DNA from 3 places in the Quatrionicoccus australiensis genome. Region 3 is predicted to be linked to each of the others. Evidence: riboswitches for the same ligand, from Rfam matches in the RefSeq annotation. Region 3 holds a riboswitch; each other region holds the start of a gene.
The links. Region 3 has a riboswitch for cobalamin ahead of KI612_RS09590 (energy-coupling factor ABC transporter permease). Riboswitches for the same ligand answer to the same signal wherever they lie in the genome.
Positions count from the first base shown of each region.

Region 1: linked by a shared signal. The riboswitch ahead of KI612_RS19975 (TonB-dependent receptor) and the one ahead of KI612_RS09590 (energy-coupling factor ABC transporter permease) in region 3 are both predicted to bind cobalamin.
Region 2: linked by a shared signal. The riboswitch ahead of KI612_RS11440 (ribonucleoside-diphosphate reductase subunit alpha) and the one ahead of KI612_RS09590 (energy-coupling factor ABC transporter permease) in region 3 are both predicted to bind cobalamin.

Region 1 is NZ_CP075188.1:4,019,776-4,026,922, reverse strand. Features, by position in the region: gene KI612_RS19040 (ABC transporter ATP-binding protein) at 1-262, opposite strand, end outside; gene KI612_RS19035 (FecCD family ABC transporter permease) at 259-1,236, opposite strand; gene KI612_RS19030 (TonB-dependent receptor domain-containing protein) at 1,247-2,623, opposite strand; partial or broken gene KI612_RS19975 (TonB-dependent receptor) at 2,750-3,193, opposite strand; cobalamin riboswitch at 3,296-3,502, opposite strand; gene KI612_RS19025 (hypothetical protein) at 3,618-3,815, shown strand; gene KI612_RS19020 (cell division protein ZapA) at 3,817-4,152, shown strand; RNA gene ssrS (6S RNA) at 4,187-4,366, shown strand; gene KI612_RS19010 (EVE domain-containing protein) at 4,421-4,903, shown strand; gene KI612_RS19005 (sulfite exporter TauE/SafE family protein) at 4,906-5,712, shown strand; gene KI612_RS19000 (enoyl-CoA hydratase/isomerase family protein) at 5,713-6,489, opposite strand; gene KI612_RS18995 (DUF485 domain-containing protein) at 6,621-6,941, shown strand; gene KI612_RS18990 (cation acetate symporter) at 6,941-7,147, shown strand, end outside.
Region 2 is NZ_CP075188.1:2,368,363-2,375,509, reverse strand. Features, by position in the region: gene KI612_RS11450 (3'-5' exonuclease family protein) at 1-1,133, opposite strand, end outside; gene KI612_RS11445 (PaaI family thioesterase) at 1,196-1,639, opposite strand; cobalamin riboswitch at 1,796-1,995, shown strand; gene KI612_RS11440 (ribonucleoside-diphosphate reductase subunit alpha) at 2,157-4,928, shown strand; gene KI612_RS11435 (adenosylcobinamide amidohydrolase) at 5,002-6,624, shown strand; gene KI612_RS11430 (ribonucleotide-diphosphate reductase subunit beta) at 6,644-7,147, shown strand, end outside.
Region 3 is NZ_CP075188.1:1,991,858-1,999,004, forward strand. Features, by position in the region: gene KI612_RS09555 (cobalt-precorrin-5B (C(1))-methyltransferase) at 1-564, opposite strand, end outside; gene KI612_RS09560 (precorrin-8X methylmutase) at 565-1,242, opposite strand; gene KI612_RS09565 (sirohydrochlorin chelatase) at 1,252-2,175, opposite strand; gene cobM (precorrin-4 C(11)-methyltransferase) at 2,168-2,959, opposite strand; gene KI612_RS09575 (energy-coupling factor ABC transporter ATP-binding protein) at 2,992-3,843, opposite strand; gene cbiQ (cobalt ECF transporter T component CbiQ) at 3,840-4,583, opposite strand; gene KI612_RS09585 (energy-coupling factor ABC transporter substrate-binding protein) at 4,573-4,962, opposite strand; gene KI612_RS09590 (energy-coupling factor ABC transporter permease) at 4,959-5,636, opposite strand; cobalamin riboswitch at 5,780-6,000, opposite strand; gene KI612_RS09595 (DUF302 domain-containing protein) at 6,127-6,567, shown strand; gene KI612_RS09600 (DnaJ C-terminal domain-containing protein) at 6,681-7,147, shown strand, end outside.

The DNA.
Region 1 (7,147 bases), 2.0 Mb from region 3:
GGAACTGGCCGAGCCAGGCGCGGCGTAGCGCCGCATCGCGCGGCGGCAACAGCGCGGCATCTTCGCTGCCAAGCAGCACGGCGCCGGCGGCCGGCGGGCGCAGGCCGGCCAGCGTCGCGAGCAGCGTCGACTTGCCGGCGCCGTTGCGGCCGAGAATGGCCAGGCGTTCGCCGCCGTTCAGCACCAGGTCGAGACGGTCGACGACGCGCCGACCGCCGATTTCGACGGCCAGTTGGCGGGCTTCGAGCAAGGGGCCGGTCATTTCGGTTGCCGCGAGAGCAGGATGAGGAAGACCGGCACGCCGATCAGTGCGGTGAGCACGCCGACCGGCAGCTGCTGCGGTGCGATCAGCGTCCGGGCCAGCGTGTCGGCCAGCACCAGCAGCGCGCCGCCGGCCAGCACCGAGGCCGGCAGCAGCAGGCGCTGGTCGTTGCCGGTCGCCAGGCGCACCAGATGTGGCACGACCAGGCCGACGAAACCGATCGAGCCAGCCGTGGTCACCGAAGCGGCGGTAGCCAGCGAAGCGAGCAGGAAAATGGCATAGCGCAGACGGTTGACCGCTACGCCGAGCGCCTGCGCCTGCAGCATGCCACGCGCCAGCAGGTTGAGTTCGCGGGCAAAGGGCATGGCCAGGGCCAGACCGACGACCAGTGCGATCAGGCCGGGCAGCCACCCGGACGCCTGGGCGAGATCGCCCATCAGCCAGTACAGCATGCCGCGCAGGCGATCTTCGGGGGCGATGGCGAGCATCAGCGCGACCAGCGCACCGCAGCCGGCGGCGACGATGACGCCGGTCAGCAAGAGGCGTGTCTGCGTCCAGCTGCCGTCACCGTGCGCCAGCCCGAAAACCAGGAACATCGCGCCGAGCGCACCGGCAAAAGCCAGCCCGTCGATGCCGAGCGCCGGCAGGCCGAGCAGGATGGCAAACAGCGCGCCGCAACCGGCGCCGCCGGAAATCCCCAGCACGTAAGGATCGGCCAGCGGATTGCGCAACAGCACCTGCATCAGCGCCCCGGCCAGCGCGAGCAGCCCGCCGCAGGCAAATCCGGCCAGCGCGCGCGGCAGGCGCAGTTCGAGCACGACATCGATGCCGGGCACTTCGCGCCCGAGCAAGGCAGAGAAAACGTCAGCCGGCGGAATGCGCAGACTGCCCACCGTCAACGCCAGCCCGATACTCAGCACCGCCAACAGGGCGAGGCTGGCGAGGATCAGGAAGGCGCGGCGGCGGGTGGGCATGTTTCAGGTGTCAGAAGCTGTAGCGGACGTCGGCAAAGACGGCTCGCCCTTCGCCTGGGTAGTAAGTGTTGCCCCAAATCCCACCATAGAAGCCGGTGGAGACATATTTCTTGTCGGTCAGGTTGGCGACGCGACCGCGTACCGTCCAGTTGGCAATGTGCCAGGTGGCGACGAAATCGGCCGTGGTGTAGGCAGCAATTTTCTCGCCAGCATTGCCGGTATCGCTGCCAAAGTGGCGGGCGCCGACATGCGTGGCAAACAATGAGAGGTTCACGTCGGTGGTCGGCTTGAAGGTGAGACCGGCGGTCGACTTGTTGGTCGGGACCAGCGGGATTCTGTTGCCGGCATTAGAACCATCGCGGAACTCAGCCTTTTGCAGGTTGAGGCCGGCGTTGATCTGCCAGTGCGGGCTGATCTCGTAGCTGGCGAATGTGTCGACGCCCTGGTGGCGGGTTTTCGCCATGTTGACGTTTTCGGTACCGTTGTAGGCGATCTCGTCGGTCATGTTCAGGCTGTAGGCCGTGACCTTGAGTGAATAGCCGTTACCGGTCCATTGCCCGCCGAGATCGACGAAGGTACCGCGTTCGGGACGGACCGGGTTGCTCGCGAAGCCGGCCGGTCCGAGTACGGTGAGTTCATCGAGATTGGCGAAGCGGAAGGTGGTACCGGCGCGCGTGAACAGGCGGAAACCGGGAGCCAGTTTGTAGCTCAGGCCGACCTCGCCGACGCCCCGGCTGTGGTCGTTACTGATGCTTTTGCCGGTGGTGTCACGGGCCGATTGTTCTACTTGCTGGTAGCGACTGCCGGCGGTCAGGGTCAGGTCCGAGGTAAGGCGCGTCTGATTCTGCAGGTAGACGGCCTGGCTGGTCTGGCTGATGGTAACCGTCTTGGTGATCGGAGCATGATCGCCGGCGGATTTGTCAGAGGTCAGTTCGCCATCGTAGTAGTCGAAGCCGAAGGTGGTCTTGCTGTTCAGGCCGGCCAGACCGTGATCCCATTGCAGACGCGGCGTGAACGAGACAGTGTTGGTCTTGCGGCGGTCGAAGGAACCCCAATCGGAAATCCAGGATGTGTTGTCGACCTCCGTGTAGCCGAGTTCGGCGGCGAAGCTCAAGCTATCAGCGAGACGCCAGGTAATGCCGGGACGGACGAAGGCGGTGCGACGTTCGGCGTAGCTGTCGTTGGTGGCTGCCTGGCGCGGATCATTTTCATATTGCGCCTTGCTCAACGAGCCGGGCAGGCCGATATCCAGTGCTGACCAGCCAATATCGACGAAAGCTTCACCGCGGTCGAAGCGCATGCCCAGGCGGCCAGAAAGATTGTTGCGTTCCTGCTTGTTGTTCTTCCGCCAGCCGTCTGTTGCCTGATGGTTGACGGCGAGGGCCAGGTCGAATTTGTCGACTTGTCTGGCGATACTGGCCGATAGCTGGCGGCCATTGTCGCTGCCGAGACCGGCTTGAATGCTGGCGCCGTCACGCTGCTTGCCGGTGATGATATTGATTACGCCACCGACCGCGTTGTCGCCGTAAAGGATGGCGGCGCTGCCGCTGACAATTTCGATGCGTTCGACGCTGTCGAGCGGAATGAGGCCCCAATCGACGTTTGAGGTATCAAGCGGATTCAGGCGCAGGCCGTTGAGCAGGACCAGGGTGCGCTGGGCGGCACCTTCACCAAAGCCACGCATGTCGATTGAAGTGTCGGCGCCAATTGAGCCGTATAGCGGTGTGACCTGCAGGCCGGCGTTGTAGCGCAGGACATCGGGCAGCGTCTGGGCGCCGGAGTCGCGGATGTCCTCGCGGGTAATGGTCGTTACGTTCGATGCCGTGGCTAGCGAGGAGTCGCTGAAACGGCTCGCGGTGACGACCACGTCGTCGAGGAGTGCCAATTGCTGGGCAGCGGCAGGAATGGCAAAAAGAGCGGGCAGCAGCACCGCCAAAGGCTTGAGACGTGAATTCATGATTTCCCTTTCCCGACAGGCGTCCCCGCACGTCGGAACAGCATTGAAAAGGAAGTGTGGGGAGTGAATTCAGGTCGGGGACCGGCACCACCGCCCCGTGGCACTTCCGTTGGTGTCCAGGCCGGTATCCGGGCTTGCAAGTCTTGACGCGTCGCCTTCCCAGGTTTGCACCCAGTGGCCTGATGACGCGCCCGCACTTGCTTACCGTTGCGGGGGCAGCAGCGGAATGGTCTCGATGGAGACGCACCGCTTTCCCGTTTAACTGCGCTTGGAGATTCCGTACGCAGCACCTGTAACGGCGCGCATTCTACCTTGTGACGTATTGCTGCGCAGCAAAAATTACAGTTTGTCCTTCTACAAACTACTTTGAGAATAAAGGCTTAGTCCTTGACCATGCGGGCTTTTAACATTTATAGTCCGGGCCATGAATAGCGAACTCGAAGCACTCGAAGGCAAGGTTGAACAGGTCGTTGCCCTGGTTCAGCAGTTGCGTGCCGAGAACGAAGTACTGAAGAACCAGATGGCTGCGGCCGAGGTCGAGCGCCTGCATTTGCGCCAGACCATGGCGGCGGCGCGCGAACGCCTCGAAGGCCTGGTCGACAAGCTGCCCGAGGATGTCTGAGATGAGCGCCGAGACCAATTTCCTTGATGTCAAGATCATGGGCCGCGAATATCGCGTGGCCTGCACCGCCGAGGAGCGCGATGCGCTGTTGCTGGCGGTCGATCTGGTCGACGGCAAGATGCGCGAAATCGCCCAGCGCACCAAGAGCACCATTGCCGAGCGTGTTGCCGTCATGGCCGCGCTGAACATCGCGCACGAGCTGCTTTCCGGGGATTCCCGCAGTGGCGAAAAAAGCTTTGCGGAAGCGGTTGATACTTCCGAAGCAAAGCGTAGAATCGACGACATGGGAGCACGGATAGACACCGTGCTGGCGCCCCAGCAGCAACTGGATCTCTGATCAATTCCTGCTGATCCCGGCGCTATCCGCCGAGTGTCCCCTGCGGTGTTTGTTAAGGCCATATATTCCTTGAACCAATGCTAATTGGCATCGGTTGCGGACCGTCAATCCGCTGTTGTGCGTGCTCTTCGTCGAGCGTGCCTGATGCGGAAGGAACGTAGCCACTCTGGACTCAGGTTCAGGATGCCGGCCTGACGGCACTTGCGGGGGCCAATCTTCAACGGGTGGCAGAGTTTCTGCCACCCGTTTTCATTTCCGAAATCGCGACATGAACTACTGGTTGATGAAATCCGAGCCTGACGAGGTGTCGATCGACGATCTCGCTGCAGCACCCGACCGGACGGTGCCATGGTTCGGCGTTCGCAACTACCAGGCGCGCAATTTCATGCGCGACGCGATGCAGGTCGGCGACCTCGCCTTCTTCTATCATTCCGGCTGTGCCGAGCCGGGCATCGCCGGCATTTGCGAGGTGTGTTCCGGGCCCTATCCGGATGCCACGCAGTTCGCGCCGCAAAGCCCGTATTTCGATCCCAAGTCGCCCCCGGATAATCCGCGCTGGCTGTTGCGCGATGTTCGGTTTGTCAGCAAAACGCGTTTTGTTCCGCTCGCAGAACTGCGCCAGCATCCTGAACTTGCCGGCATGCGCCTGCTGGCGCGCGGCAATCGTTTGTCGATAACGCCGGTGACAGGAGATGAATGGGATTTCATCGTCGGGCAGTTGCTCGCTATCACCCAATTGAAAAGGTCTTGAGAATGGCTATTGAGTGGTTGATTGCCTATTTGTTGCTGGGTGCCCTGGTCGGGATTTTTGCCGGCTTGCTCGGGGTGGGCGGTGGCGGCATCATGGTGCCCCTGCTGACGGCGATGTTTGCCGCCCAGGGGGTGGGCAGCGAGCATCTGGTTCATCTGGCGCTCGGTACCTCGATGGCGGCCATCGTCCTGACTTCGATTTCGAGTCTGCGCGCCCATCATGCGCATGGTGCGGTACGCTGGGACATCGTCAGGGCGATTGCGCCGGGCGTCCTGCTCGGCACCTTTGCCGGGACTTTTGTCGCTTCACGCGTGCCGACGCAGCCGCTGGCCATTTTCTTTGCCTGCTTCATGGCTTACGTGTCGCTGCAGATGATCCTCAACGTCAAGCCGAAGCCTTCTCGCAACCTGCCCGGTGCCGCCGGCATGGCGGGCGTCGGCGCGGGCATCGGCATCATTTCGGCGCTGGTGGCGATCGGCGGCGGCTCGCTGTCGGTGCCCTTCATGACCTGGTGCAACGTCAAGATGCAGAACGCAATCGGCACCTCCGCGGCAATCGGCCTGCCGATCGCGCTGTCCGGGGCGTTGGGCTATCTGATCAACGGTTGGGGCAGTGCCGGTTTGCCGGATTGGTCATTCGGCTATGTTTACCTGCCGGCTTTCCTGCTGATCAGCAGCGTTTCCTTTTTCACGGCGCCGCTCGGTGCGCGCCTGGCACACCGCCTGCCGGTCGCGACGCTGAAGAAAATCTTTGCCGGGGTGTTGATCCTGCTCTCGGCAAAGATGCTGCACACGGTGTTTGGCGGCTGATCAGCGCGCCTTGAACACCGGTTTGCGCTTGGCCAGGAAGGCATCCAGACCTTCCTTGTAGTCCTCGGTGTCGAGGAAGGCGAAGGAGGCGGCTTTTTCCTCGTCGTTGAGCGGTCGACCGTTCTGCAGGCGGCGAATCCATTGCTTGTGCCAGCCGGCGACCAGCGGGGCACCGTTGCAGATGCGGCGGGCGGTGGCGTAGGCCTCGTCCTCGACCTGCGCATCCGGCACGACGCGCGTCACCAGTCCTTTTTCGTAGGCTTCGGTGGCGGTCAGGATGCGCCCTTCGAGCAGGATTTCCTTCATCACGGCAGCGCCGGCCAGCTTGAGCAGGCCTTCCATTTCGCCCGGATACATCGAAAAACCGAGCTTGTTGATCGGCGCGCCGAAACGGGCGTTTTCGTTGCAGATGCGCAGATCGCAGACGCCGGCGATTTCCAGGCCGCCGCCGATGCAGGCGCCTTGGATCATGGCGACGGTCGGGTGCGGGCAATCGGCAATGGCATTGAGCGCCAGGGCGACCTGGCCGTGATAGTGCAGCGCCTGTTCGAGCGTCGTGCGGGCCGTGACAAACTCCTCCAGGTCGCCGCCGGCCGCGAAGGCTTCGTGGCCGGCGCCGCGAATGACGATGCAGCGCACGTTACGGTCGACCGACAAAATGGCCATGTTTTCAGCCAGTTGCTGCCACATCGCGAGATCGATGGCGTTCAGTTTGCCGGGGTTGTTCAGGGTGAGAGTGGCGATTTCGCCGTTATTGCAGAGGTCGACCGTAGCCATAACGAATGCTTATCCGTGTTGCGAAATTGTGAATTATAGAGCTACCCGGATTCACTATTAGCCAATGTCTTATATAAGATATAATACCGCCGCCGGTTTTCCGGTAATTATTAATTAAGGGGACAGCAACCATGAGCAGCGCGATGTATGAGCGGATGCGGGCCAATCCGAAATTTCAGGAACTTGTCGGGAAACGCACGCGTTTCGCAACGACCCTGGCGGCCATTGTTTTGATCATGTTTTACGGCTTTGTGATGGTGGTGGCATTCAACCCCGTCGCTTTGGGGCAGCCGGTCAGTGAAGGTTCGATGTGGACTGTGGGAGTCGCAGTCGAACTGTTCATGTTCATTTTCTTCTGGGTGCTTACCGCCGTTTATGTGAAGCGCGCCAACACCGAGTTTGATTCCCTGACCCAAGAAATCGTCAAGGAAGCCTGGAAGGAGAACAAATAATGCGTCATCTGAGCAAAATTACTACCGCACTCGGCCTTTTCGCCGTTGCAGCGACGGCCTTTGCCGGTGGCCCGCTTGAGGGCGTCACCGAGCAGCAGGCGACCAACTGGCACGCCATCATCATGTTCTGCATCTTCGTCACGATGACGATGGGCATTACCTACTGGGCCGCCAGTCGCACCAAGTCGACGGCTGACTTCTACACC
Region 2 (7,147 bases), 380 kb from region 3:
CTGTGTTTGGCGAGCGGCTCGCTGCCGACGCAGGCGCCCTTGCAGCGCCGGATCTGGTGGCCGAAACAGGGCTTGCCGGGAATGCCCTTTTCCAGGCCGAGCAGGGTGTCGCACAGGTTGTGCGATTCGGCGAAGGTGCGCAGCACGTCGCGCGCTTCCTTTTTCGTCTTGAACAGGCCGTAACTCGATGTGTGCAGGTTGAACTCGATCTCGCGCGCCGAGCGCAGTTCCGGGCGCAGCCAGCCTTCGCCTTCGTCGACCAGCGTCCAGGTGCACACTTCGTCGTTCTTGCGCAACTGGCGGTTGAGGCCGGGCTGCATCGTCTTGACCAGGGCCGCCTCCTGCAACAGTGCGCCGATCTCCCCGGCCGTCTCCATCCAGTCGATGCGGCGGACCTGCTGCGCGATCGCCATTTCCTTGGCCGACTTGTGGTCGGCGGCAAAATGCGACAGCACGCGCTGGCGGATGTCCTTCGCCTTGCCGATGTAGAGCGGCAGATTGTTTTCACCGTAGAACAGGTAGACGCCGGGGCTTTCCGGCAGTTCGTCGAGGATCGCCGCATCGAGGTGCGGCGGCAGGCTGGGGTAGGCGTTCTGCGCGTCGAGCGCGGCGCTCAGCGCCTCGCCGCTACGGTCGACCTGGATTTTTTGCCAGAATTGATGGATCAGCTGCGCATCGGCGAGTGCCCGGTGGCGTGCCGCCGCCTGCAGGCCGTGGCGCTCGATCAGCGAGTCGAGATTGTGCCGCTTGTGCTCCGGATACAAGGCGCGCGACAGCTTGACGGTGCACAGCACGGAAGCGCGGAAATCGATGCCCAGGCGCTTGAACTCGGTTTTCAGGAAGCCATAGTCGAAGCGCGCATTGTGCGCGATGAACAGCCGCCCCTGCAGGCGTTGCAGCGCCTCGGCGGCGACATCCTCAAACGGCGGCGCCGTCGCCACCATGGCATTGCTGATACCGGTCAACTGCTCGATGAAGGGCGAAATCGACACGCCGGGATTGACCAGCTGCTGCCACTCACGCACGGAACCGTCGGCATCGACCTCGACGATGCCGATTTCGGTGATGCGGTCAAAGGCGGCGGTGGCACCGGTGGTTTCGAGGTCGACGAAGGCGAGGGGTTTGCGGTGCATGGCGGGGCGGAAATCGGGACAGGCCGCGATGATACCGCCAGAACGGGCAAGCCCGCTGTTGCTTACTTCTCGCTCTTGCCGTGCATCACCATGATCGTCTGCTGCATGATGGCGCACAGCGTTTCCTTGCCGTCCTTGCAGGCATAGACCTCGGCCTTGGTCACGATCAGCGTGCGTCCCGGCCGGACCACCTCGCCGCGGGCAACGAGGGTCTCGCCATCGGCGGGAGCGACCAGGTTCATCTTGTATTCGACGGTCAGTACCGAGGCGCTGGCCGGTACCACGGTCATTGCCGCGTAGCCCGCCGCCGAGTCGGCAATCATGCCGACCACGCCGCCATGGACGTAGCCATGTTGCTGCTCGACGCCTGCCCAGTGCGGGATGTGGATTTCCGTACGGCCGTGTTCGATCAGCGGCAGGCTGGCGCGAATCAGCTGCATCGCGTTTTGCCTGGCAAAGCTGGCGGCGACGCTGGTCTTGAAGTCGGGGTTGGCAATGTGCGCCATGGTTTGTCTCCGTTTTTTTGGTCTTGGGCCGGACTCACTTTAGAGTGGCGTTGACGTATACGTCAAGCTTGGCTTGCTTACCGTATTTAGTGGTTTGTCTGGTTGAATCTACTGCATGTAGTGTTTTTTGCTTGACGTCATCATCGCGCCCCCTTTAGACTGCCGTCCATTGAAGGTTCCCCGCAAGGGGATTGAAAGGGAATCCGGTGCCAGGTCTTCGACCTGTATCCCGGGGCTGCCCCCGCAACTGTAATCGGCGAGCGTTTCGCCACCCCATGCCACTGGATGCGTCCGGGAAGGCAGGTGAAACGCGCTGAGCCGAGAGCCAGGAGACCTGCCTCAATGTGTCCTTTTTCATGATTTTGGGGCGGGGTGTCCCTGACGAGAGGTTTTTGCGTGGTCTCTTGCCGTTTGTCCGTTGTGTCGAGCCGTGTTCGGGATGCTTCCCGTTGCACCGGTCGGCCTGCGCCAGCGGCCCGCGCACTCGGTTCTCCGCCCCCCGATACGGAGAATCGCCTTGCAATCCAATGTCCAGTCTCTCTCTGCCGCTAATCAGTTCGCGGTAGCTGCCCTGCAGGTCATCCGCCGCAACGGCGCGCTCGTCGCCTTCGATCCCGACAAGATCGCGGTTGCGCTGAGCAAGGCTTTTCTCGCCGTCGAGGGCAGCCAGAGCGCGGTGTCCTCGCGCATCCGCGAACTGGTTGCCCGCCTGACCCAGACCGTGGTCAATTCGCTGACCCGGCGCTCGCCGGACGGCGGCACGGTGCATATCGAGGACATCCAGGACCAGGTCGAACTGGCGCTGATGCGCGCCGGCGAACACGATGTTGCCCGCGCCTACGTGCTTTACCGCGAACGCCGCGCTGCCGAGCGGGCGGCCAGCCAGCTTGAGGAAGTCAGCGTTGCCGAACTGCACGTGCTCGACAACGGCGTGCGCCTGCCGCTCGATCGCGCGCTGCTGCTGAATAATTGCGAAGCCGCCTGCTTCGGTCTCGGCGACGTGGTGTCGGCCAGGACGATCTATGAAAGCGCCTTGAAGAATCTCTACGACGGCGTGCCGCTGGCCGACGTCTACCAGGCGCTGATCCTCGCCGCGCGCACGCTGGTCGAGCGCGAACCGGCCTACAACCAGGTCACCGCCCGCCTGCTGCTGGCCAGCCTGGGGCGTGAAGTGCTCGGCCGGGCAGTGACGCTGGATGAGCTCGCAACGGTCAACGCCGAATATCTGCCCGTTTTCATCAAGCAGGGCATCGCCGCCGAACTGCTCGACTCGCGCCTCGCCACCTACGATCTGCCGCGCATTGCTGCTGCGCTGAAACCCGAGCGCGACCTGCAGTTCGGCTATCTCGGCCTGCAGACGCTGTACGACCGCTACTTCCTGCACATCGAAGGGCGGCGCATCGAGCTGCCGCAGATTTTTTTCATGCGTGTCGCGATGGGCCTGGCGCTCAACGAAATCGACCGCGAAGCCCGCGCCATCGAGTTCTACGACCTGATTTCCAGCTTCGATTTCATGTGCTCGACGCCGACGCTGTTCAACAGTGGCACGTTGCATTCGCAACTGTCGTCGTGCTACCTGACCACCGTCGCCGACGATCTCGAGGGCATCTACCAGTCGATCAAGGAAAATGCCTTGCTGCAGAAATACGCCGGCGGCCTGGGCAACGACTGGACGCCGGTGCGTTCGCTGGGCAGCCGGATCAAGGGTACCAATGGGCAGAGCCAGGGCGTGATTCCCTTTTTGAAGGTAGTCAACGACACGGCAGTCGCCGTGAACCAGGGCGGCAAGCGCAAGGGCGCGGTCTGTGCCTATCTCGAAACCTGGCATCTCGACATCGAGGAGTTCCTCGACCTGCGCAAGAACACCGGCGACGAGCGCCGCCGCACGCACGACATGAACACCGCCAACTGGATTCCCGACCTGTTCATGCAGCGCGTCATGGAAAACGCTGAATGGACGCTGTTCTCACCGGTCGACGTGCCTGATTTGCACGAATTGTGCGGCGCCGAATTCGAGGTCGCCTACCTCGGCTACGAAGCGCAGGCGGCCAGCGGTCAACTCAAGCTGCACAAGAAAATCCCCGCCGTGCAGCTGTGGCGCAAGATGCTGACCATGCTGTTCGAGACCGGCCATCCGTGGATCACCTTCAAGGATGCCTGCAACCTGCGCTCGCCGCAGCAGCATGTCGGTGTCGTGCATAGCTCGAACCTCTGTACCGAGATCACGCTGAATACTTCGGATTCGGAAACCGCCGTCTGCAACCTCGGTTCGGTCAATCTGCTGGCGCACCTCAAGGACGGCCAGCTCGACCAGGCCAAACTGGCGCGCACGATCAACACCGCGCTGCGCATGCTCGACAACGTTGTCGACATCAATTTCTATGCGACGCCCAAGGCGCGCAACGCCAACCTGCGGCATCGCCCGGTCGGCCTCGGTATCATGGGCTTTGCCGATTGCCTGTACGAAATCGGCCTGCCTTACGCGTCGACCGCGGCGGTGGAATTCGCCGACCAGACCATGGAAGCCGTCTGCTACCACGCCTATTCGGCCTCCAGCGAACTGGCGCGAGAGCGCGGCCGCTATTCCAGCTTCACCGGCAGCTTGTGGGATCAGGGCATTTTGCCGCTCGACTCGATCCGGCTGCTCGAGGCAGGGCGGGGCGGTTATCTCGAGGTGAATCGTGAATCGAGTCTCGACTGGGCCGCGCTCAAGGAACGCATCGCCCGTTACGGCATGCGCAATTCCAACTGCGTGGCGATTGCGCCGACCGCGACCATCTCCAACATCGTCGGCGTCTCGGCCAGCATCGAGCCGACCTACCAGAACATCTACGTCAAATCCAACCTCTCGGGTGAGTTCACCGTCGTCAACGACGCGCTGGTCCGCGACCTGAAAGCGCTCGATCTGTGGGACGAAGTCATGGTCGCCGACCTCAAGTATTTCGACGGCTCGCTCGCCCGCATCGAGCGCGTGCCCGACGAACTCAAGGCGCGCTACGCGACGGCCTTCGAGATCGACCCGGTGTGGCTGATCGAAGCCGCCGCCCGCCGGCAGAAATGGATAGACCAGGCGCAATCGCTGAACCTCTATCTCGCGCTGCCCTCCGGCAAGAAACTCGACGAGATCTACAAGCTGGCCTGGACGCGCGGCCTGAAAACCACCTACTACCTGCGCACCCTGGGTGCCAGCCAGGCCGAAAAGGCGGGCGGGCGCGACGACTCGGTGGTGCAGGAAGAGGCGCCGAAGTTCTGTGCGATTGACGATCCGACTTGCGAGGCGTGTCAGTGACGGGAAGGGACGTGCAAGCCAAGCCGGCGCGCCGGGTTAAGCTTGCCGCCTTTCTGTATCACGAGACATTTCGATGAAATCCTTCTTCGCTTCCTGCCTGCGTCCGGCGCTGGCCTTGCTGCTGGTGTTGCCCGTCTGCGCCCTGGCGGTCGACCTCGATTTGCCGGCCGAAATCGGCGCCACGGCGCAGGTCGACCGCAGCGAGCGCGATGGCCTCTGGGAAAAGACCCTGGTCGTGCGCTTTGCCGGCGAGCGGCGCGCCTTGTCGACCAGCGACGGCCCGCTCACGGCGCGCGCCGCCCTCAACCAGGCGGCGCATCCGCTGCTCTGGAGGAAGCTGGGTGCCGACGGCAAGCGCTACAGCGAAGAACGACGCGCCGCGACGGCGGGGCGTCTGCAACTGCCGCCGGCCGCCGTCGCCGAGATGTCTACGGCGGCCGACATGGACAATCTCGCCATCGTCACGCGCCGGCATGGCCCGCTGACGGTGACCGTGCTGGCCACGGCCGGGGCGAAGAGCAACGCCATCCGCACCGGCGTCGATGCCGGCGCCTACATTGAAGGTGCCAACGACGAAAAAACGCCTGCCGGCACCATCAACATCATGGTCCTGGCCAATATCGAACTCAGCGACGCGGCGCTGGCCCGTGCCCTGATCACCATCACCGAGGGCAAGACGGCGGCGCTCGAAGACCTCAAGGTGCCGAGCAGCTACACGAAAGAGGTGCAGGCGACCGGCACCGGCACCGACAGCATCATCGTCGTTTCCGGCACGGCGGCGCCGCGCGCCACTTACACCGGCGGTCATAGCCGCATCGGCGAGCTGATCGGCAAGGCGACCTACGCGGCGGTGGTCGAGGCGCTCGGCAAGCAGAACGGCTATTTCCTGCCCGGCAGCAAGCGCTTCGGCGACGCCGCGGCCGGCCCGGCCAAAGCCGCCGGCGACCTGCGTCTCGCCTTGCTGCATCTCGATCCCGTGCCGGGCGACATCGTCGGCAACCGGGCGCGTATCGAAGACGGCATCCGCGCGGCAGTGCGCCACGGCGCCGACTGGGTGGTGACGCCGGAACTGGCCGAAACCGGCTACAACTTTGCCAAACGCGTCGGCACCGACTGGATCGCGCCTTTCCCCGATGCCTGGATCAGCAGCCTGGCCGCCATCGCGCGCGACAACGGCGTCGCGCTCTTCGTCGGTTTCGCCGAGCGCGACGCGCAGACCGGCAAGCTGCACAATAGCGTCGCCGCCATCGACCGCAGCGGGCGCATTCTCGGTGCCTACCGCAAGCAGCGCCCGGTCGGCCAGGCCGAAGCCTGGTCGTTGGCCGGCACCGAAGGCACGCCCTTCATGGTCGATGGCATCGCCGTTGGCACGCTGATCTGCGCCGATGCCTGGCGTCCCGATGCGGCCGCCCAACTCGCGGCGCGCGGCGCAAAGATCCTGCTCTCGCCGGCCAACTGGCCGCCGGTCGACGGCATGGGGCCGGGCGACGTCTGGGAAAAGCGTTCGCGCGAAACCGGCATCCCGTTGATCGCCGTCAATCGTGGCGGCCGCGAGCCGGAACTCGATTTCTCGCTGGGGCAGAGCGCCGTCTCGCTCAAGGGCAAGCGCCTGCACAGCTTCACCGCCGCCGAGGGCGGCATCTTCTACGTGGACTGGAATCGCCGTCAGCGCTTCCGGGCCGTTCGCACCGACTGACACCGAGGTTCAAACCATCATGAATGCCGCCTTCCGCTTCGACGACTGGGACACCCCGTCGCAACCTGCCGCCCCGCAAAGCCCGGCGGTCAACGTTGAAAATGCCGCGAAAGCCGTGGTCGACCGTGTGGCGCCGGCCATTCCTGATCAAGCCGGCACGCCGTCGCTGGCGCCGATCAACGCCGCCGACAAACGCATCGTCAATGGCAAGGCCGACATCAACCAGCTCGCCCCCTTCAAGTACCCCTGGGCCTGGGAGTTCTTCCTCAAGGCCAACCGCAACCACTGGACGCCGCTCGAAATCAGCATGGCGCAGGACGTGCACGACTACCACCACAAGCTCAGCCCGGCCGAGCGCCACGTTTTCGAGAACGTGCTGGCCTACCTGACGACTTCCGACATCCTGGCCATGCGCAACATCGGCCTCGCCGTCATGGAGAAGATGAGCGCGCCCGAACTGCAGATCTACCAGGCCCGCCAGGTCTATGAAGAAGCGCTGCACACCTGGACCTACCAGCACTGC
Region 3 (7,147 bases):
AATGCCGCCGAGGATGCCGAGGCGGGCATTCAGCGTCTTTTTCGCCATTTCTTCGCCGCCGGGCACCGAAATCCGGACTTCCAGACCGTCGTGATCGAGCAGCTCGCCGGCCACGGCGCGCACGTTGTCGCGGATGTTGCGTTGCGGCACCGGGTTGATCGCCGGGCCGCCGACTTCGAGGCCCAGCCCGTCCTTGGTCACGATGCCGACGCCGGGGCCGCCGGCGAGCAGGATTTCGCCGGCGCGGTGCGGCAGCAGGCGGACGTCGGCGGTCAGATGCGCGCCGTTGGTCGCATCCGGATCGTCGCCGGCATCCTTGATGACCACGGCGTGCGCCGTGCCGGACGATTCCTCGACGCAGCCGTCGGTCACCGCAAAGGCGACGTCGCTGCCGTTGGGCAGGTGGCAAACAATCGTCTCCGGCACTTCGCTGAGCACCAGGCCGAGCGTGGCGGCGCGCGCTGCGGCGGCCGCGCAGGCGCCGGTCGTGAAGCCGCTGCGGTTGCCGCGCTGGCGCTTGCCGTCGCCCTTGCGGACCTTGTCCGGTTTCGCGTTGTCAGTCATCTAGTTCGGGCTGCCGTGTTGCTCGGCCTCTGCCAGCGAGAGCATGGCGTGGATCGCCGCGACGACCAGGGTCGAGCCGCCCTTGCGGCCCTTGATCGCGACCCAGGGCACTTCATCGACCGTCATCAGCAGGTCTTTCGACTCGGCCGCCGAGACGAAGCCGACCGGCATGCCGACAACCAGCGCCGGGCGCACGCCTTCCTCGCGGATCAGGCGGACCAGTTCGATCAGTGCGGTCGGCGCATTGCCGATGCCGACGATGGCGCCGTCGAGCTTGCCCAGGCGCTGCGCCTTGCGCATGGCCTGCACGGCGCGCGTCGTGTCGGCGGCCTGGGCGGCGGCGATCACGTCGGGGTCGGAAATGTAGTGGTGGGTGCTCAGACCGAAATGCTGTAAACGCGGCTTCGACAGGCCGACGCAGATCATCTCCACGTCGGCGACGATGGGCGTGCCGCCGCGCAGTACGGCCTGGAAACCGGCGCGCATCGCGTCCGGGTGAAAGGCAGTCAGGCCGTTGAATTCGAAATCGGCGTTGGCGTGGATCATGCGGCGCACCAGCGGCCATTGTTCGGCGCTGTAATTGTGCGGGCCGGCCTCGGCGTCGATGACGGCGAAGGAGTCGTGCTCGATGGCACGCCCGGCAGCGGTCAACTGCTCGGTAACGGTGTTTTTGCTCATGTCTTTTTCTCAGGCGTGCACGCAGGCATGGCCATGCTCGTGCGCGTGCTCATGCGGGTGATCGTGGCCATGCGCGCAGCCGTGTCCGCCGCCGAGCGCGGTGTGACTGTGGTCGTGCAGGTGTTCTTCCTCGGCCAGTTCGCGGTATTTGCAGCCGTCGCATTCAAGCATCGGGCCGGCGGCATGCTCGCCACTGACCTTGGTGTCGAGCAGTTCGAAAATGCCCGGATCGAAGCCGAAGTGCGTACCGAGCGCGAAGCTGATCTGCGGGTACTGCAGCTGCAGGCGTTGCAGCTGCAACTGGATGCGTTCGATCAGCACGCCGGTGAACAGATAGACCGGCACGATGGCGATCTGCATCATGCCGAGCCGGACCTGGCGCTGCACGACGCTTTCCAGGCGCGGCCAGGTGACGCCGGTGAAGGCGAGATCGACCAGCTCATGCTCGTTTTCCTCGAACAGCCAGCGCGCCATCTTGGCCAGTTCGCCATTGGCGCCGGCGTCGGACGAGCCGCGGCCGAGCAGGATGACGCCGGTGGTCATCGGATCGGGCATCGCCAGCTGCTTCATCAGGCGCTCGAGCTGGTTCTGCAGCACGGCAAAGATCTCGCGCCCCATGCCGAGATGGCGGGTGACGCTGAAACTGACGCCCGGGTGGCGTTGGCGGGCATTGTCCAGCGCGGCCGGCAGCTCCATCTTGACGTGGCCGGCGGCGTTCAGGATGAAGGGAATGACCAGCACCTTTTCGGCGTTGCGGGCCGCCCGGTCGAGACCTTCGTCGAGCAGCACGTCAGCGTGTTCGATGAAGCAGGTTTCGATGCGCCACTCAGGATGGCGTTCCCGCCACTGCGCGGCGAAGTTGATGGTTTCGGTATTGCCCTCGCGGCCGCGCGAGCCGTGGCCGACGAGCAGGATGGTGGTGGCATTAGTCATGCGGGATCTCCGTAGCCTTGCGGAAGCGGTGGGTGAAAGTCGGGTCGTAAAGTTTCGAGCGGATCAGCTCCGGCCAGTCGGCGGCGCCCAGCGTCGGGCTGGCGACGATCATCGCCTGGCTGGCGATCTTGGCGTCCTGGCAGCGGCGCTTGATGTCGGCCAGGGTGCCGCGCACGATCTTTTCCTCGCCCGGCCAGCTCGCCTTCTGGACGACCAGAATCGGCGCATCCTCGGCCCAGCCGGCGGCGCGCAACGCGTCCTGCACCTTGTGCAGCAGCGTGATCGACAGGTAGATGCACAGCGTCGTCTGGTGCGCGGCCAGGGCTGCGAGTTCTTCGCCGGGCGGCATCGGCGTGCGGCCGGCGACGCGGGTGAGGATCACCGTCTGCGTCACCTCCGGCAGGGTCAGCGTCTCGCCGGCCGCCGCCATAGCCGCCATCGCCGACGAGACGCCGGGCACCACGGCCCATTCGATGCCGGCGGCGGTCAGCGGCCGGGTCATCTCGATCAGCGCGCCATAGAGGCCGGGGTCGCCGGTTTGCAGGCGGACCACGGTTGCATGGCGAGCGGCGCGTTCGATCAGCCAGGCGCTCATTTCTTCCAGAGTCATGTCCTTGGAGTCGCGGATTTCGCAACCGGGCGGGCTGAACAGCGTCGCCGCCTGGTCGACCAGCGAACCGGCGAAGAGCACGGCACCGGCGGCTTCGAGCAGCTTGCGGCCCTTGACGGTGAGCAGGTCGGGATCGCCCGGGCCGGCGCCGACAAACCAGATCTTGCCCGGCATTTATCGGCTTCCCAGGCGGTCGACCGCCAGAATCAGGCAAATTTGCATGTGTTTTCCTCTTGTTTGAGCAGGCTGGCGAGTTCGCCCAGGCTGCGCGGTACCGGTGATGCCGCGAGGCGACCAAGGCGGCACAGCGACAGGTGCAGGTCCACGACGGCGGGCAGCGGCTGGCCGGCGGCGTGCAGGGCGTTTGCTTGCTGCGGCAGTTCGCCGGCGGCGAAGGATGCAATGCAACGCCCGGCGGCCAGCAGGTGGATCTGTTCGGCCCAGCGATAGGCGAAATCGACGTCGTGCGTGGATAGCAGGATGGTGATGCCGCGCGCCGACAGCTCGTTGAGCACGGCGAGCAGTTCGTTCTGCATGCCGGCATCGAGCCCGGCCATCGGTTCGTCGAGCAGCAGGACTTCGGGCTGCATGGCGAGTACGCCGGCGATGCAGACGCGCTTCTTCTGGCCGAAACTCAGGTGATGCACCGGCTTGTCGGCGAGTTCGGCGAGGCCGACGGCGGCCAGCGCTTCCGCCACGCGCCTTCGCACCGTGGCTTCATCGAGGCCGAGGTTGAGCGGCCCGAACGAGACATCCTCGACAACGCTGGCCGAGAACAGCTGCCGGTCGGGATTCTGGAAGACGAGGCCGACCCGGCGGCGCAGCGCGTTGAGTCCATCGCGCCCCGCGGCGAGCGGCTGGCCGGCGAAGTCGATGCGCCCGGCGCTGGCTTGGAGCAGGCCGTTGAGATGCAGCAGCAGCGTGGTCTTGCCCGAACCGTTGGCGCCGAGCAGGGCATTGCGGCTGCCCGGCGCGATGCGCAGCGAACAGCCGGCCAGGCCGGCACTGCCGTCCGGGTAGCGGTAGTCGACGGCGTGCAGTTCGATCAACGGGCTCATCGGGCGCCGGCTCCAATCGCCAGCAGCAGGCCGCCGGCCAGCCCGGCCAGCACCGTGTCGCGGCAGGCATGCTGGAATTGCGGCGTCAGGAAACGCAGCGCGCCGCTGCCGCAACGCGCTTCGGCGGCGAGATGCAGGGCGCGGGCGCGTTGCCAGACCTGGACGCTCAAACCGGCAGCGAGCAGGCCGAGCGAATTCAGGCTGCGCCGCGGCGTGCTGTAGCCGAGGCGGGCCGCCTGGGCGGTGCGCGTTTCTTCGATGGCAGTCGAAAAGACGAAAAGCATGCGGTAACAGAGCACCATCAGGTCGAGCAGCACATCGGGGACGAGCAGGCGACGGAGCAGGGCGATCAGGTCGGGCAGCGGCGTGGTCAGGACGAGGCCGAGCAGGGCAGCGAGCGCGGCCAGCGAGCGGCCGCCGACGGCGGTGATGTTGGCTGCGGCATCCGGTGCAATCTGCCAGGACAGATGTCCGGTCGCATCGACACTTAGCGAGAAGAGCAGCGACAGGCTGGATAGCGCGAGAAAGCCGAAGGCCGGCGTCGCGACGCGCAGGTAGAGCGCAAGCGGCACCGCGGCGCCGAGCACGCTCGCCAGCATGAGCAGGCCGGCGATCATTGCGGCAGCAGTCGGCGAGCCGGCAAGCAGCGCGGCAAGCAGGCCGGCCAGCGCGAACAGGCCCTTGGCGGCAGGGCTTACAGTGCGCCAGCGATTGCCGTAGGCGGCGCGTTCAATCAGCATGCGCTGTGTTTTTCCCGGATAGGTTGCTTGCCGGCGGCGCGGCCTCTTGCCCGGCCGCTTTCTCGTTCATTTCCCGGCGCAGGCGTTCGCGCGTCACCGAAGCGCCCAGCCAATAGCCGATGAAGCCGGCGCCAAGTGCTGCCTGCAAGGCGAAGAGCAGCGAGGCGATTTCGCCGCTCGCCGGTTCGAGCAGCGGCGAAAACCACGGCCGGTAACCCGGCGCAATCTCGCTGATCGCTTCTTGCGCCTTGTTGTCGGCGCCGCCGAAAGCTTCGCCGGGGACGCCGTCCGGACCGATTGCCGGCGGCGCGGCGAGCCACAGCGGCAGCACGGTCAACAGCACGACGGCAGCCAGAATCAGCAAGTTGCGCAGTTTCATGCCTTGACCTCGCGTTGACCGAACAGCGGTAGTTTTTGCAGCTCTTCGGCATTGAATCGGCGCAGCGCATTGACCACGAGCACGGTGAGCAGGCCCTCGCTGATCGCCAGCGGGATCTGGGTGATCGCGAAAATGGCGCCGAACTTGGCAAACGAGCCGGCAAAGCCGCCGGCCGGATCGGGAAAGGCCCAGGCGAGCTGGATCGCTGTCGTTACGTAGGTCGCCAGGTCGCCGAGCGCGGCGGCGGTAAAGACGCAGGCGGAAAGCGGCAGGGCGAGGGCGCGGCCGGCGCGGAACAGGCCGGCGGCGACGAAAGGCCCGACGATGGCCATCGAGAACAGATTGGCGCCGAGCGTGGTCAGCCCGCCGTGTGCCAGCAGCAGGGCCTGAAAGAGCAGAACAACGAGGCCGACCGGCACCATCGCCGCCGGCCCGAACAACAGCGCGCCGAGGCCGACGCCGGTCGGGTGCGAGCAACTGCCGGTCACCGACGGCAGTTTCAGCGCCGACAGCGTGAAGGAAAAGGCGGCGGCGACGCCGAGCAGCATGCGCTGTTCCGGCTGCGCCTGCAGTTGCCGGCGCAGCGAACGCACGCCGAGTGCCACGAAGGGCAGGGCAGCCAGACTCCAGCCGAGGGCGTGCGCCGGCGGCAGGAAACCTTCCATGATGTGCATGACTTCATCCCCGAAGCTAAATTAAAACGCCGGGGTATGACAGGTGAGATCGGAGGACAGGCCGGATTGGGACCATGGGTGCACGGGCACGCAGGACGCAGCAACGGCGAATCTTCAGACCCTTCCCAGAACCCCGGAGAATGGTGCGACACAAGCATCGGGCCGGTCTTCTGACTCGCCTTCATCCTTCTCCACCAACCTTCCCATGCAATGCACAGTGGCGTGGGGTGGAGTCGTCTGGCTTACAGCAGCGGGGGCTGTGCCGGAATGGAGGAACGTTGCTGGGCAACGTCTTCTTCACCGGCTTCCCGTTTCATCCCGGCCTGCGCTTGCAAACCGGGATACCCGAATGGCGCGGATTATAGTCACGAAAACCGGATGCCGGACAACTTTTTGTTTTTGCCGCCATCCGGACCGGCGTCAGGCGATAAGGATATTTTCCGGCTTGCCTCTTACAATCGAGCATTCGATTTTTCTTATGGAGTTAGCCATGCGTCGCCTGCTGATCAGCCTGATCTGCCTTCTCAACACCGCACTGGTACAGGCCGACGACTGGGTCAGCCGGCAGCAGGTGACGGGCAGTTTTGCCGACGTCAAGGAGACCGTGGTGATGGCCATCGAGAACCGTGGCCTGGTCATCAACTACACCTCGCACATCGCCGACATGCTGGCGCGTACCGGTGCCGATATCGGTGCCGGCCGCAAGATATTCGACGAGGCCGAGATCATCGAATTCTGCTCGGCCGGCCTGTCGCGGAAGATGATGGAACTCGATCCGCACAACATCGTGATGTGTCCGTTCGCGCTTTCCATCTACACGCTGCCGGGCGAAGCCGGCAAGGTCTGGCTGAGCTACCGCCGGCCACAGGGCAAGGCGGCGCCGCTGGTCAATGAACTGCTCACAGGGGTTGTCGCCGAGGCGGTGCGCTAGTCTCGTTTTACCCCCGCAGCGCCGGCGTATGTGTGCCGGCACACGGAGCCGCTGCTGATCGCCGGAGAGAATGGCGCATGCCGTTTTGACCGGCGCTCTCAGCAGGCAGGCCAATGAAATTCAGGGATTACTACCAGGCCATGGGCCTTGAACGTACGGCGAGCGCCGAGGCGATCAAGAAGGCTTATCGCAAGCTTGCCCACCAGTATCACCTCGATGTGTCGAAGGACCCGGCGGGTGAGGAAAAATTCAAGGCACTGGCCGAGGTCTACGCGACGCTGAAAGACCCGGAAAAGCGGCAGGCTTATGACAACCTGGGTAGCCGCCCGAGCGGCGAGCAATTCACGCCGCCGGACTGGCAGCAGCGTAACAAGACCGATGCCGCCGGCTTTGACGATGTCGATCTGGCCGACATCTTTGCCGCCTTCAGCCGTTCCGGGCGGCAGCGCCAGCCGGCACCGGTTGCCGGTCAGGATTACGAAGTGGCGGCGCATGTTTCGCTCGAACAGCTCTTTCGCGGCGGTGAAATCGAGGTGCGCGCCGAATTGCCGGAGTACGACAAGAATGGCCTGGCCCACCG